DNA from 2 places in the Enterobacter mori genome. Region 2 is predicted to be linked to the other one. Evidence: predicted binding sites of a transcription regulator. Region 2 holds the regulator's gene; the other holds the start of a gene.

Region 1 (8,069 bases), 1.8 Mb from region 2:
CCCTTTGCTGGCGCACCGTCTGGTCATGCTGCCGGTCGTTGAGTCGCTTCCTAAAGCCACCTATTATTTAATTCAGCGCCGTGATTCACGTCAGACGCCCCTTGCCGAATCATTAATTACGCAATTCAGAAGGGAAGCGAGAAAAATAGTCGTTGCGTGAAATATATAATATAAAAAAACAGGATCTGCCCGACATCAGACAGACCCTATAGTACACACAGCAGTACATCCTTTTGCCAGTCCTGAGTATTATATCCATGAGGCAGGTATATTTAGGTATAACACCTTTCCCAAAAAATGAAAGGCGGGCGAGTGATTGATTTTATAAAAATTTAGCGCAAATAACTTATTTTAACTTTACTGAAGTTTTTGTTAAGTATGCTTTAAGTGTTTTTAATAATGGCTATATATATTCATCAGGATAATATGTATCTCGCCCCGCATTCTGCAGGGGGTGATTGAGGCGCCTGTCTGGCGCAGGTATAGTACAAGCCCAGATGTAGCCGGAGGATTTCCATGAACCCTGACGACAAATCCCTTTTTCTTGACGCCATGGAAGATGTTCAGCCCCTGAAACGCTGCACGGATATCCACTGGCAGCAAAGCCGTAATTCACGGGCCCGCCAGGACATTGATACCGAGCAGCTCGACAACTTTCTGACCCTGGGTTTTCTGGAATTGCTGCCGCTCGAAGAGCCGCTGATGTTCCAGCGCGAAGGGGTTCAGCAGGGCGTTATTGATAAGCTGCGTTCCGGTAAATATTCCCGTCAGGCCAGCTTAACCCTTTTACGTCAGCCCGCCGAACGCTGCCGTCAGATGCTGTATTCTTTTATCCGGCAGGCCAGTCGTGACGGGCTGCGTAATCTGATTATCGTGCACGGCAAAGGGCGTGAGCTGAAGTCACACCCTAATGTGGTGCGCAGCTATCTGGCGCGTTGGTTGACGGAGTTCGAGGAAGTGCAGGCCTTCTGCGTGGCGCTGCCGCATCACGGCGGCAGCGGGGCTTGCTATGTTTCACTGCGAAAATCTGACGAAGCGAAACAGGAGACCTGGGAGCGGCACGCCAAGCGCAGCCGCTAGCGTTACGGCTTAGAACGTTTCCCAGTGATTGTCGCCCGACGCACTGGCCGTTGCCGGGCGCAACAGCTGCGGCGTTTTCACATTTTTGGGGCGCGGCGCGGCGCTTTCCTGCACGTTCAGGCGAAATGCGGCCACGGCCTGACGCAATTGCTCGGACTGGTCTTCCAGGGCCGCTGCGGCCGTGGCGGATTCCTGTACCAGCGCGGCGTTTTGCTGCGTTACGCTGTCCATCTGCGATACGGCCAGGCTCACCTGCTCAATACCGCGGCTCTGCTCGTCAGATGCTGACGAAATTTCGCCCATAATATCGGTGACGCGAGTGACTGCTGCGACGATCTCTTTCATCGTTGTACCAGCCTCGCTCACCTGTTCAGAGCCGGTGTTGACCCGGCTGACGGAATTCTCAATCAGTCCTTTGATCTCCTTCGCCGCCTGGGCGCTGCGGCTCGCCAGCGTACGGACTTCACCGGCAACAACCGCAAAGCCACGGCCTTGCTCCCCGGCGCGAGCGGCTTCCACCGCCGCGTTAAGCGCCAGAATATTCGTCTGGAAGGCGATGCTGTCAATTACGCCGGTGATGTGCGCGATTTGCTGCGAACTGTCGGCAATTTCGGTCATCGTGCGAACCACGTTATCCACGACGTGACCGCCGCGTGCGGCCGTTTCTGAGGCATTTTTCGCCAGCAACGTAGCCTGACGCGCGTTATCGGAGTTCTGTTTAACCGTTGCGGTCAGCTCTTCCATACTGGCGGCAGTCTCTTCCAGCGAGGCAGCCTGCTGTTCGGTACGGGCCGAGAGGTCGTTGCTCCCGGCGGCAATTTCACCCGCACCGGTATAGATCGAATCCGTGCTCCCGCGTACGGCACTGACCGTGTTAACCAGCGACTGCTGCATCTCATGCAGGCCAGCCGCCAGCTGTCCCATCTCATTGCGGCCAGAGATATCGACGTTTTGCGTCAGATCGCCGCCCGCGATGGTGCGGATGTGGTTCATGATGGTTTTGAGCGGTTTCAGCAGCAGGTGTTGTAAACCCTGCCAGATCACGACCAGTACGGCGATCACTGCCAGGAAAATGCCTGCCAGCGTCCACTGCATCTGCGTAAAGCTGCTCTGGTTTTCTTGTGTCGCCGCTTTAAGCAGGGTGTTGTTTTCGGCACGCCAGCGGTTATAGACCGCTTCCATCCCGTCCTGCGCCTGCTGGGCATCCAGGTCACCGTAAGCCTGGTAGTTGTCGGCGCGCAGATACTCAATCGACAGACGCATCACCTCGTGCATTTGATTCCAGGATTTCTGCATCTCTTCGGTTAAGGCTGCGTTTTGGCCATTAACCTGCGGCATTTTCTGCCACTCTTTGTTATAGGCTTCGGCTTTCGCCAGAGAGTCATTGGCGGTGCCTAACAGCTTGTTGATCGCCGCGAGGGACGCAGGATCGCGCTGGTTTTTCAGGTAACGGATCGCCACGCGGGTGACGGTAACGCGCGTTTTTATCAGCGTATTGACGCTGTCGCTCAGGCTCTCCTGCTGGGCATTGAGCACCCCGGAGTTCTGGAAGTTATGGCGATCGTTGCTGACGGCAGAGTAGAACAACCCTCCCGTGACAACTTGCAGCAGACAGAATATGGTGAGGGCAAAGATAATACCGGTAATTACGTGCAGATTTTTCAGCATAGCGGTCGTCCGTTAGAGAGATGCAGAGGTACATCAATACTATCGTCGTATAGAATTTAAACTTTAATTTCACTCGTGCTTAACTTAGGGCTCCGATCGGGAACCTGTTGTAAATCCGGATCATTTTCATGAGGAAGGTCAACATGAGCAGCATTGATAAAAGCGGAACGTACGCGCTCGGCACGCGAACGGTTAAACGACTGGGCTATGGCGCGATGCAGCTTGCCGGGCCGGGCGTGTTTGGCCCACCGAAGGATAAGCAGGCCGCGCTGGAGGTGCTCCGCGAAGCGGTGGCCGCGGGTGTGAATCATATCGATACCAGCGATTTTTACGGCCCGCACGTGACTAACCAACTGATCCGCGAGGCGCTTCATCCTTACCGGGACGATCTGACCATCGTGACCAAAATCGGAGCCCGCCGCGACGACAAAGGTGCCTGGCTCCCGGCCTTTTCCGCGCAGGAACTGACTCAGGCGGTGCATGATAATCTGCGCAACCTGCAGCTGGACGTACTGGATGTGGTCAATCTGCGGATCATGTTTAGCGCCCACGGTCCTGCAGAAGGATCGATTGCTGAACCGTTGTCCACGCTGGCGGAGCTGCAACAGCAGGGGCTGGTTCGCCATATTGGATTGAGCAACGTCACTGCCTCTCAGGTCGCCGAGGCGCAGAAAATGGTGTCCGTGGTGTGCGTGCAGAACATGTACAACATTGTGAATCGCGGTGATGATTCGCTGGTGAAAACGCTTGCGCAGCAAGGGATTGCCTATGTGCCATTCTTCCCACTGGGCGGTTTCACGCCGCTGCAATCTTCCGGGCTGCAGACGGTTGCGGATGCGCTGGGGGCAACGGCAATGCAGGTTGCCCTGGCGTGGCTGTTGCAACGTTCTCCGAACATCCTGCTGATCCCCGGAACGTCCTCCGTGGCGCATCTGCAGCAAAACCTTGCCGCCGGGGATCTGGTGTTACCGCCGGACGCGCTGGACACGCTGAATTCACTGGTGGATTAAGCGATAACAGAATACCGCCTGCCAGATGAAGCCCTGGCTTAGTCTGCCGCAGGCGTCATCTGGTTATTCTGCCGGTGAAGCGCTAACGCTTCCGCCACAATCTCTTGCTTACTTTTGCGGGTTTCATAGGCGGTGGTTCTGATGTACTCCATCAGGTCGGGATCGATGCGGGCGCTCAACATCCTGAGATCGGCCTCCTTTGCTAAACCGCGAGCAACGCGTTTGTCGGGATAATCACGGGCTGGCATAGAAAACGTCCTCCAAAAAGTCTTGTTAATTCGTGCTGTAAAATATGCATTAGTCTAAATTTAAAGTCAATCGTTAGTGTTTTTATAGTGATTGTTTTAATTGAATCCCAATGAAAGTCATCGATAAGTCATTTATTTAAAGATAGCATGGTTATTTTTATTATTGTCGACCATGCTATTTATCATCATAACCCTGTAGGGTAGATACGTTGATGCGTAACACTTTTGTGCCTGTCGCAGCAGCAGTAGCCATTTTTATTGCGGGTATTTTTATCCTCAATATTCAACTCTGGTATTCAGCACGGGCCGACAGTCAGTCGGGAGCCCGATACGCTGTAAGCGATATTAATGACATTCTTGACGAGGCGCGTGTTGCCGCCCGAACGGCGACGGAAATTATCGTCAAGGGGTGCGATGCAGAAGGGCAGTACCAGCTGGGTACGGAGGCCGCTCTTCAGCCACATCTCAGAACCATCGTCATCATCAGGCAGGGACAGCCCTGGTGTTCATCTCTGCCGGGAAATCGCGTTTTATTGCGGCATGTTAATACGTTACCCGATGTTCCCTTATTTCTTGTTCCGGCAGGTGATACGGTAAACGGGCAGCCGGTTTTGCTCTTTCAGACCCGGTTTGCAGAAAACCGTATTATCGTGACGATCAGCGATCGCCATATCCGGGATGTGTTAAGCACGCCGTTAAAGCACGTGAATTACTCATTAGTGGTGGGCGGGAACGCAATTGACGCCTCTGGCGAACTGCACGTCACGCCTCCCGGCGAACATCAGGCCAGACAGGTTTATTCTGAACAATATTCCTATAGCATCCGATACAACCCTGCGCCTTTTTTCAGTCTGAAAAGACTTCTTAGCCAGGGGGGAGGCATACTCTTTTTCTTACTGCTGGTTGCCGGTATTGCGGCTTATGTTCTGTATAAGTACCTGAACAAACACACGCTTCCTGAAGAATCACTTCGCAGTGCAATTGCGAAGAGAGAAATCATTCCGTTTTACCAGCCCGTGGTTAACGGCAGGGAGGGCACGCTGCGGGGCGTGGAGGTTCTGGCAAGATGGAAACACCCCAAAGCGGGTTATATTTCACCCGGCGCATTCATTCCGATTGCTGAAAAATCGGGGCTGATTGTTTCCCTCACGCAAAGCCTGATGGCGCAGGTGGTGACGCAAATGAATGCCATCTCCAGTAAGCTTCCGGAAGGTTTTCATATCGGGATTAACTTCAGCGCTTCCCATATCGCGATGCCTGGCTTCGTGGACGAATGCCTGAAATATAAAAATAGCTTCGTCAGAAAGGATTTAAACCTTGTGATTGAGGTGACAGAGCGAGAGCCGCTGGATATTGATGAACGCCTCGTGCAGACCCTGAACGTGCTCCACGAAAATGGTTTTGCCATAGCCCTGGATGACTTTGGTACTGGCTATTCCGGGCTCTCTTATCTGCACGATCTGCATATCGATTACATCAAGATTGACCACAGCTTCGTCAGCAGAGTCAATGAACATGAGGACTCCACCCGGATCCTCGATTGCGTTTTGGATTTGGCGCGTAAGCTCTCCATCAGTATTGTGGCGGAAGGCGTTGAGACGAAGGCGCAGTTAGACTATCTCAACCGGAATAACATCGTATACCAGCAGGGATACTACTTCTTTAGACCGGTCGCCTTTACCGGGCTTATCCATATTTTGCTGTCTAAACCCAACGTGAAGGTCGTGGTGGAGTGACTTGTACAGGCGATGGCTAAATTAAATCCGCTCAAACTTCAACGCGTTTGGGTTCGCCTCCGGAAATGACCTTGATCCTTGTCCATAATCCGTAATACTGTATTTATATACAGTATCTGGCGAGAAAGGCATTATGGACACTCTCTTTTCTTATCACCAAAAACAAATCATTGAATTACCTTTATTTTTAGAACGTGTTGCCTGTGGTTTCCCGAGCCCGGCGCAGGATTACGTGGAGGATCGTCTCGATCTTAACCGGCTGGCAGTGAGACACCCCAGTGCGACCTATTTTATCAAGGTGAGTGGAGACTCCATGATTGGGGCGGGAATTAGCGACGGCGATCTGCTGGTGGTGGATCGTTCGTTAAATGCCGAACATGGGGATATCGTCGTGGCGTCGGTCGCCGGTGAGTTTACGGTGAAAGAGCTACAGACCCGCCCGGTTCTGAGGCTAATGCCACATAATGTCCGCTATCAACCGATCACCTTTCAGTCCGAAGAGGAGCTGCAGATCTTCGGCGTCGTCACCCACACGCTCAAAACGCATAAACATGTTCGCGCTGGTTGATGTGAACAGCTTCTATGCCTCCTGCGAGCGGGTGTTCCGTCCCGATCTGGAAGGGAAACCCATCGTGGTGGTGTCCAATAACGACGGCTGCATTATTTCACTGTCGCGAGAGGCAAAGCAGTTCGGCATCAAAATGGGTGAGCCGTATTTTAAGTTCAAAGAGAAGGGCTACCCGTCGCGGGTTTACGTCTTTAGCTCGAACTATGCGCTGTATGCCGATCTCAGCAGTCGGGTCATGCAGACGCTGACCGATCTCGCCCCGGCAATAGAGATTTACTCCATCGATGAGGCGTTCGTAAACGTTTCAGGGGTAAGCCATTGCCTGTCGCTGGAAACGTTCTGTCACCAGATGCGCACGCAGGTATTTAAAAATACGGGCTTAACCGTTGGCGTCGGTATTGCCCCGACAAAAACGCTGGCAAAGCTGGCTAACTATGCGGCGAAACGGTGGGCCAGCACAGGCGGCGTGGTCGATCTCTCAGGCCGCGAGCGGCAGCGTAAACTGCTGGAAAAGGTTCCGGTAGAGGAGGTGTGGGGGGTAGGGCGACGTATTACGAAAAAACTGAACGCGATGGGCATTACCACGGCGCTGGAGCTGGCGGAGGCCTCCTCGTGGGTCATTCGCAAACATTTTAACGTGGTACTGGAGCGTACGGCGCGCGAGCTTCGCGGTGAGCCCTGTCTTGACCTTGAAGAGTACACCCCCACGAAGCAGCAAATCATCTGTAGCCGTTCGTTTGGTCACCGTATTACGCAATACGAAGAGATGCACCAGGCCATTTGCGCCTACGCGGAACGCGCCGCGGAAAAACTGCGCGGCGAGCATCAGTATTGCCGCTTTATCAGCGTGTTTGTGCGCACCAGCCCGCATGCTGAAAACGAAATTTATTACGGCAATCAGGCTTCTGTCACCTTGATGACGCCCACCAATGACTCGCGCGATATCATCCGCGCCGCCACGGAGGCGCTGGGGCGGATATGGCTCGATGGATATCGCTATATGAAAGCCGGGGTAATGTTGGCGGACTTTTTCAGCAGCGGCGTCGCCCAGCTTAATTTGTTTGACGATAATCGCCTGCGCGCCAACAGCGCGGCGCTGATGGAGATGATCGACAGCCTAAATCATTCCGGCAAAGGGAAGATATGGTTCGCCGGGCAGGGTATTGAGAAATCCTGGGCGATGAAGCGTGAGATGCTGTCACCGGCCTATACGACGCGGTACACCGATTTGCCGGTGGCAAAGTAGAAGGCGGCTATTTTGTGGTTTCATGCGTCGCGATCTCAGGCAGTAACTGCTCAATCACGCTAACGACCTTTCTGACGCGCTGCGGAATAAAGCGGGCGTCAGGATAAACGGCATAGAGGAAGCGATCGGGTAGCCGCCAGTCGGGCAGCACCGGTACCAGCGTGCCCGCTTGCAGCGCGCGGGCCGCGAGCGGTCGCTGCAAGCCGCCGATACCAATACCGGACGCCAGCGCCTGCAGCAGCGCGTCGCTGGTGTTGGCACGGAAAACGGTATTCACGTTGACCTCGACCGTTTCCTCGTCAGAAATCAGACGCAGGGGGGCATCCAGCGGAATACCGCTGAACCGGACGTGTGGCAGCGTCGCCAGCTCGCTGATGGCGTGTACCGCCTGAAAATCGGGAGCGGCAAACAGCGCGGCTTCAATCCGCGCCAGCACGCGAGCCGCGTGCGCCAGCGGAGGTTCACTGCTCAGCCGTATCGCGACATCCACGCCTTCCGTTACCAGATCGGCGA
Region 2 (8,069 bases):
GCGGCGCAGTGAAGGAAGAGTGTGCGGAAGGCGTGGAAGATATTATGCATACCCTGGCGGCTAAAATGGGCTTCGCCCTGCGTCATAACGTGATTGAAGCGCACGGGCTGTGCTCGGCGTGCGTGGAGGTGGAATCCTGTCGTCATCAGGATGAATGCCAACACGATCACTCTATTCTCGTGAAGAAAAAGCCGCGTTAACGGCAAAAGAAAAGGCGGCTCATGGCCGCCCTCAGGGCGTACTTCCTTGTACTTTCGGGTATAGCCCGGTTACCAGCGGTAGTCGTTGCGTTTTTCCCAGTCGCCCACTTCTTTTTCCGCCTGGTCTTTTGCGTAGCCGTAACGCTCCTGGATTTTACCGACAAGCTGATCGCGTTTACCTTCAATGACGGTCATATCGTCATCCGTCAGCTTACCCCACTGTTCTTTCGCTTTACCTTTGAACTGCTTCCAGTTGCCGCCGATTTCGTCTTTATTCATCATCGTGTCCTCTTAAGTTAAGCGTCGGGTCGTAACGTCCGTTACGTTCTTTTCTGCTGGACGTGATAATTATTGTAGTTAAGGATTCGGCGGTTGATTTCATATTCGGAATCTTTAACCGTCACGATATATCGTGGCGGGAAGGCAGCCAGGTGTTATTTCGCCAGTGACGGTGCCAGATAAAGGCCAGCGACAGGCCACGTAACGCGAGAAAAACTGCCAGTGCCAGCCATAAACCGTGGTTGCCCAAATACGGTAAGGTCAGCAGCGTCAGGCCAAAACCTGCAGCCGCGACCGCCATGCTATTGCGCATCTCCGCACCTCGCGTCGCGCCAATAAACATGCCATCCAGCAGATAACACCACACGCCCACCACCGGTAAGATCACCTGCCAGACGACATAGTGACTCGCCAGTTCGCGCAGCGATGGGAGGGAGGTGAGTAAGGCAACGATTTGTTCACCCAGACAGGCGTAAATGAGTGCAAACGCCAGTGCCACCAGGCCTGACTGACGGCAAGCCGCCCGCCACACCTCGCGGAGCTGGCCGCTTTCGCGTGCGCCATACGCTTGCCCCGAATGGGCTTCAACGGCATAGGCAAAGCCATCCAGCGCATACGCGGTAAAGGTCAGCAGCGTCATCAGGACCGCATTAACCGCGACGATCTCCGGCCCAAGTCGCGCCCCAAAGACCGTCAGCGCGCCAAAGCAGAGCTGAAGCAGTAATGAGCGCAGCATAATGTCGCGGTTCAGCGCCAGCAGCTTGCGGATGTTGCCGCGCCACGCGGTTTTCAGCATGACAAGGGAGACGCCACGCATGGCCAGTACGCGCCAGACCATCCACAGGCCGATGAGAAACGTGCCGTATTCTGCGACTGCTGTTGCCAGCGCCGCGCCCTGTACGTTCATGTGCAGGCCCATCACCAGCCAGAGGTCGAGCACGATGTTCAAAAGGTTTCCCACTACCAGTAGGATGACCGGCGCACGAGCGTACTGCACGCCCAGCAGCCAGCCCAGCAGAACCAGGTTTGCCAGTGATGCGGGCGCGCTGAGCCAGCGGATTTCAAGGAAGCGACGCGCCTGCTCCAGTACCGCCTCGCTGCCACCCACAATATGCAGCGCCAGATCAATCAGCGGCGTGCGAAAGAGAACGATTAAGGCACCTGCCCCAAGTGCCAGAATGAGTGGTTGCACCAGCGCGCGCGCCAGTCGCAGCGGATCTTTCGCGCCATAGGCTTGTGCCGTAAGCCCCGTGGTACTCATGCGTAAAAAGAGCAGCAGCATAAAGAGAAAACTGGTCGCCGTTGCGCCAATCGCCACGCCGCCCAGATAAACGGGGGAATCCAGATGACCAATCACCGCAGTGTCCACCAGGCCAAGCAAGGGAACGGTGATATTGGAAAAAATCATCGGCAGTGCAAGACGCCACAATGCCTTATCAGAAGCTGTCAGCAGTGACATGAAAAATACCGGGAATGCAAAATGATCCAGGCTACGGAGACCCGTAGCCTGTCAGGAAGAGGTTACAGCCATTCACCGTTGCGGATAACACCAACGGCCAGACCTTCAATGGAGAAGTTCTGTTCGCGCAGATCCACCACAATCGGGGAGAATTCGTTATTTTCGGGCAGCAGCTGTACGGTGTTGCCCTGTTTTTTCAATCGCTTGACTGTCACTTCATCATCAATACGCGCGACCACAACCTGACCGTTACGTACATCCTGTGTTTTGTGAACGGCCAGCAGATCGCCGTCAAGAATGCCGATATCTTTCATGGACATCCCGCTGACGCGCAGCAGGAAATCCGCACTCGGCTTGAACATACCAGGATCGACCTGATAGTGACCTTCAATATGCTGCTGGGCCAACAGAGGTTCACCTGCGGCGACACGACCAATCAGCGGAATGCCTGTCTCTTCTTCCACCAGCAGACGAATGCCGCGAGACGCGCCAGACACAATTTCAATCACACCTTTGCGCGCCAGCGCTTTCAGGTGTTCCTCGGCCGCATTTGGAGAACGGAAGCCCAGACGCTGAGCGATTTCCGCACGCGTGGGTGGCATACCCGTCTGGCCGATATGATCCCGAATGAGATCAAACACCTCTTGCTGCCTGGTCGTTAACGCTTTCATTCCGCCCCCTGGGTGTATATACAGTTATGCTGTGAGTATATACAGTCAAAGGCGATTTTGGAACCAAAAACTGCACAAAAAACCAGGGACTTAATTATTCCTCGAGGCTCATCGGAAATGTGACCAAAGCAACGTGACCCAGGTGATAGCAGCCGTGATAATCGCCAGCAGCACAGCGGCAGATCCCATGTCTTTCGCGCGGCCAGAAAGTTCGTGGAAATCTGAACCGATACGGTCCACAACCGCCTCAATAGCGCTATTGAGAATTTCCACTATCATCACCAAAAGAACAGAGCCGATGAGAAGCACGCGAGTTATTGCATCAACATCAAGGAAGCAGGCGATGATAATCGCGACGATAGCGGCGACCCCCTCCTGGCGGAAAGCAGCTTCGTTAAGCCACGCGGCACGGAAACCTTTCCATGAATAGCCAGCAGCTTTGATGATTCGGGTTAACCCAGTGGTATTATTGGCCATTAAAAGAACCTTTTATTGGAAAAAGCGTCAGTAACTGTGAGCGCAGCGCGTTTTGCTGCAGCCTGAAGTATGACGGGTAACAACAGAAATTTTGCGCGCTTTCTGTTATCCTTGCGCCGCAATTGCATTATTAACCAGAGGCTTTACATCGTTTATGTCCGGCTGGCCACGAATTTACTACAAATTACTTAATTTACCATTAAGCGTCCTGGTAAAAAGTAAGTCTATCCCAGCAGAACCTGCGCTGGAATTAGGGCTCGATACGTCGCGCCCTATTATGTATGTTTTGCCTTATAACTCGAAGGCAGACCTGCTGACGCTTCGCGCCCAATGTCTGGCGCATGATTTACCTGACCCACTTGAACCGCTTGAAGTTGATGGCACTCTGCTGCCGCGCTACGTGTTTATCCACGGCGGGCCGCGCGTGTTTACCTATTACACGCCGAAAGAAGAGTCCATCAAGCTGTTCCATGACTATCTCGACCTGCACCGCAGCAATCCTGATCTGGATGTGCAGATGGTGCCGGTCTCAGTGATGTTTGGTCGCCGTCCGGGCCGCGAAAAAGGCGAAGAGAATCCGCCGCTGCGTATGCTCAACGGCATCCAGAAGTTCTTCGCGGTCTCCTGGCTGGGACGCGACAGCTTTGTGCGCTTCTCCCCTTCCGTTTCGCTGCGTCGTATGGCGGACGAGCACGGCACCGACAAGATCATCGCGCAAAAACTGGCACGCGTAGCGCGTATGCACTTCGCACGCCAGCGTCTGGCTGCCGTTGGGCCTCGTCTCCCGGCGCGTCAGGATCTTTTCAACAAGCTGCTGGCCTCCAAAGCGATTGCCCGCGCAGTTGAAGACGAAGCACGCAGCAAGAAGATTTCCCACGAGAAAGCACAGCAGAACGCCATTGCGCTGATGGAAGAGATCGCGGCGAACTTCTCCTACGAGATGATTCGCCTCTCTGACCGTATCCTGAGTTTCACCTGGAACCGTCTCTATCAGGGCATTAACGTCCACAACGCAGAGCGCGTACGCCAGCTGGCCCACGACGGTCATGAAATTGTTTATGTGCCCTGCCACCGCAGCCACATGGACTACCTGCTGCTCTCCTATGTGTTGTATCACCAGGGGCTGGTGCCACCGCACATTGCGGCGGGTATCAACCTGAACTTCTGGCCAGCAGGCCCGATCTTCCGCCGTCTGGGTGCGTTCTTTATTCGCCGTACCTTTAAGGGTAACAAGCTCTATTCCACGGTGTTCCGTGAATATCTCGGCGAGCTGTTCAGCCGCGGCTATTCCGTCGAGTACTTCGTGGAGGGCGGTCGTTCCCGTACAGGGCGTCTGCTCGATCCGAAAACCGGCACGCTATCGATGACCATCCAGGCGATGCTGCGCGGCGGCACGCGTCCGATCACGCTGGTGCCGATCTACATTGGCTATGAACACGTCATGGAAGTGGGCACTTACGCCAAAGAGCTGCGCGGTGCGACCAAAGAGAAAGAGAGCCTGCCGCAGATGCTGCGCGGCCTGAGCAAGCTGCGCAATCTTGGCCAGGGCTACGTGAACTTTGGCGAACCGATGCCGCTGATGACGTATCTGAACAACCATGTCCCGGAGTGGCGCGAGTCTATCGACCCTATCGAAGCGGTACGTCCGGCGTGGCTGACGCCTACGGTGAACGGTATTGCTGCAGAGCTGATGGTGCGCATTAACAACGCAGGTGCGGCGAACGCCATGAACCTGTGCTGTACCGCGCTTCTGGCCTCTCGCCAGCGCTCACTCACCCGTGAGCAGTTGACCGAGCAGCTTGATTGCTACCTGAACATTATGCGCAACGTGCCGTATTCGGTTGATTCGACTGTGCCTTCTGCTACCGCGAGCGAGCTTATCGACCACGCGCTGCAGATGAATAAGTTCGAAGTCGAAAAAGACACCATCGGTGACATCATCATCCTCCCGCGCGAGCAGGCGGTGCTGATGACGTACTACCGCAACAACATCACGCATATGCTGATGTTGCCGTCGCTGATGGCGGCCATTATTACCCAGCATCGCCGCATTTCGCGTCAGGAACTGTTGCGCCATCTTGAAGCTATCTACCCGATGCTGAAAGCGGAGCTGTTCCTGCGCTGGAGTAAAGATGAGCTGGCGGTAGAACTGGATAAAATGACGGAAGAGATGCGTCGTCAGGGGCTGATTACCCTGAATAATGACGAGCTGCATATCAACCCGTCCCGCTCCCGCACCCTGCAGCTGCTGGCCGCCGGTGCGCGTGAAACGCTGCAGCGCTACGCCATCACCTTCTGGCTGCTCAGCGCGAACCCGTCGATCAACCGTGGTACGCTGGAAAAAGAGAGCCGGACGCTGGCACAGCGCCTGTCTGTTCTGCACGGCATTAACGCACCGGAGTTCTTCGACAAAGCGGTATTCAGCTCACTGGTGCTGACGCTGCGTGATGAAGGGTTTATCAGCGATACGGGCGATGCCGAACCGGAAGAGACGATGAAGATTTACCAGATGCTGGCCGAGCTGATTACCTCAGATGTACGTCTAACGATTGAAAGCGCGACGCAGGACGAGTGATGTAAAAAAGCCGGGTGGCGGCATCGCCTTACCCGGCCTACGATCCAGCACATATGTAGGCCCGGTAGGCGTCAGCGCCACCGGGCTTTTTTTCAGCCAAAATAGCTCATCGCCAGGCCCAGGAACAGCACCAGACCGACGTAGTTATTATTTAAAAACGCTTTAAAGCAGGCTTCACGCTCGCGCTTCGCAATCAGCTTCTGCTGATACGCAAACAGCAGTCCCGCCACCAGCACGGACCAGTAAAATTCCCAGTTCAGGCCGTTCAGGCGACCAATCGCCACCATCAGCGCCAGCACCGCCACCTGCAATATGCCGATAATCAGTTTGTCCTGACGGCCAAACAGGATCGCCGTCGACTTGATGCCAATCTTGAGATCATCATCGCGGTCGACCATCGCGTACTGCGTATCGTACGCCACGGCCCAAAGAATATTCGCCAGGAACATCAGCCAGCAGCTGAGCGGGACAGACTCGCTAACCGCGGCAAACGCCATCGGAATCGACCAACCAAATGCCGCGCCCAGCACCACCTGCGGCAGATGGGTGTAGCGCTTCATAAACGGGTAGACCCAGGCCAGCGCCAGCGCGGCGACAGACAGCAGGATCGTCATGGTGTTAAGCGTCAGCACCAGCATGAAGGAGAGCAGCACCAGCACCACAAACAGCGTGCGCGCCTCTTTTTCCGTCACCTGGCCGCTGGGCAGCGGGCGATTAGCCGTTCGCTTTACATGTCCGTCAAATTTCCGGTCTGCATAGTCGTTTACTACACAGCCTGCAGCACGCATCAGCCAGACACCGGCAACAAACACCGCCAGGATCCACAGCGGCGGCACGCCCGGCGTCGCCACCCACAGCGCCCATAACGTTGGCCACAGCAGCAGCAACGCGCCAATCGGTTTATCCGTTCGCATTAAGCGGTGATAGGCCAGCAGCTTATTTTGCGTCAGGCTCCACTCCATTTTGTCTTCCTCTCAGTACAACGGCGATGCCGGTAAAAAAAGCTCCGTCAATATTAACGGTTTACCACTCAGACGAAGGCGGGAACGACGCCCCCACAGGTCGGCATCACGGCCAATCTCAATAAAATCTCGGGTTAGTTCAGACGAGGTGAAAAGGTAACGCCCCAGTGGCGTTTTCCCCAATCGTTGCAGGGCAAGTTCTGGCCCGGAAAGGGTAGATTCAGGCACCACCGTTCGCCCGGCAAGCCACGGCTCGCCGTCAGCACACAGTAAAATTTCACGCAGCCAGTAGCGATCTTCTTTCGGCAGCAGCGGCAGCTCGCTGGCGATGTCATCGGCAGAGACAAACCCTTCCTGAATCATCGTCACCGTGACCGTTTTGCCCTGTTGCTCAAAACGTTTCGTCATGGAATCTTCCAGCAGCAACCAGTCCAGTTGCTCCGGGTCAAGCGCAGGTATTTGGTCGAAATAGCGCAGCGCACGCAGTTGCGTAAGCGCGGGGTGTGACATGCCAGACTCTCCGATACATAACGTAATGGCATTGTATCGCAGAAACGCGGATTGAGGGCGGTCAAACGTTATTTAGCGATCACTATCGCAACAATGGCGCAACAGCGCGATGAGAACCAAAAAAAGTGCGCCCACTCAGGCGCACTAAACTACTAACAAATCAGCACTGTGGGGAAACGGTTACCCCTTGCCTTTTACACTGCTGATAAAGGTGGAACGGGCAGTGGTTGAACCTAAACGTTCGGCCTCATCAAGCAGCTTCAGTGCTTTGTCGACATCGCCGCGCTTCACTGCCTGCTTAATGGCATTGTTGAAGTACGCTTCGGTGTCGTTCAGTACCGGCTCAGATGGCTTCGCTGGTGCTGGAGCAGGGGCCGATGCAGCAGCAGGTGCGGCATAGACTGGTGCTGCGGTGTTTCCTACCGTCACAGGACCCGGGCCGGATGAGCCGAACAGTGGGCCGACGAGTACGCTTGACGCACTGTTGGTAGAGACTTTCAGTTTGACCAGACCATCTGTGGTATGACGAGCAAGTGGGTCCGGAATATCCGGGACAGAGTTTCCGGTGCCTTTCGCATAGGCTTTCGCCGGGTCAACCAGCTTTGTCGTCTTCTGCAAATCTTTTTCTGTCGTGAATACCAGGACGTAAATCTTCTGCTGTCCCAGCGCTGGCGTCAGGCGCATCACGCCTTCCAGTCGGTCAGCGCTCATTACACCCGGTTCCTGATAGCTAAAATAGTCGCTCGGGAAGTAGGCTGATGGCGTCATGTTTTGATCGAGGATCAGCACGTTAGGCGCGAATACGCTGGTTTGCTTGTTCACTTCGCTGGTCAGCGTCAGGGTCAGTTCGCCAATATTGGCGGGCACGCTAAAAGCCGCAACCGGACCGCTGATACCAGGCACGTTCAGGGATTGACCACCGGCAGAAAGCTGAGT

Evidence for each region. The regulator LexA, encoded in region 2, represses DNA repair genes until DNA is damaged. The targets are predictions, from matches to a motif close to TNCTGTATGTACATACAGNA.
Region 1: umuD (translesion error-prone DNA polymerase V autoproteolytic subunit) is a predicted target of LexA. The motif match lies at 5,838-5,857, and genes of this name have one in related genera.

Annotation. Positions count from the first base shown of each region.
Region 1 is NZ_CP104285.1:2,053,485-2,061,553, forward strand. It holds gene N2K86_RS09805 (LysR family transcriptional regulator) at 1-160, shown strand, start outside; gene smrA (DNA endonuclease SmrA) at 517-1,080, shown strand; gene tcp (methyl-accepting chemotaxis citrate transducer) at 1,090-2,748, opposite strand; gene N2K86_RS09820 (aldo/keto reductase family oxidoreductase) at 2,892-3,758, shown strand; gene N2K86_RS09825 (hypothetical protein) at 3,797-4,006, opposite strand; gene N2K86_RS09830 (EAL domain-containing protein) at 4,219-5,742, shown strand; gene umuD (translesion error-prone DNA polymerase V autoproteolytic subunit) at 5,876-6,310, shown strand; gene umuC (translesion error-prone DNA polymerase V subunit UmuC) at 6,294-7,556, shown strand; gene N2K86_RS09845 (LysR family transcriptional regulator) at 7,564-8,069, opposite strand, start outside.
Region 2 is NZ_CP104285.1:289,479-297,547, reverse strand. It holds gene zur (zinc uptake transcriptional repressor Zur) at 1-200, shown strand, start outside; gene N2K86_RS01430 (CsbD family protein) at 270-479, opposite strand; gene dinF (MATE family efflux transporter DinF) at 601-1,938, opposite strand; gene lexA (transcriptional repressor LexA) at 2,001-2,609, opposite strand; gene N2K86_RS01415 (diacylglycerol kinase) at 2,718-3,086, opposite strand; gene plsB (glycerol-3-phosphate 1-O-acyltransferase PlsB) at 3,241-5,661, shown strand; gene ubiA (4-hydroxybenzoate octaprenyltransferase) at 5,754-6,623, opposite strand; gene ubiC (chorismate lyase) at 6,636-7,133, opposite strand; gene malM (maltose operon protein MalM) at 7,314-8,069, opposite strand, start outside.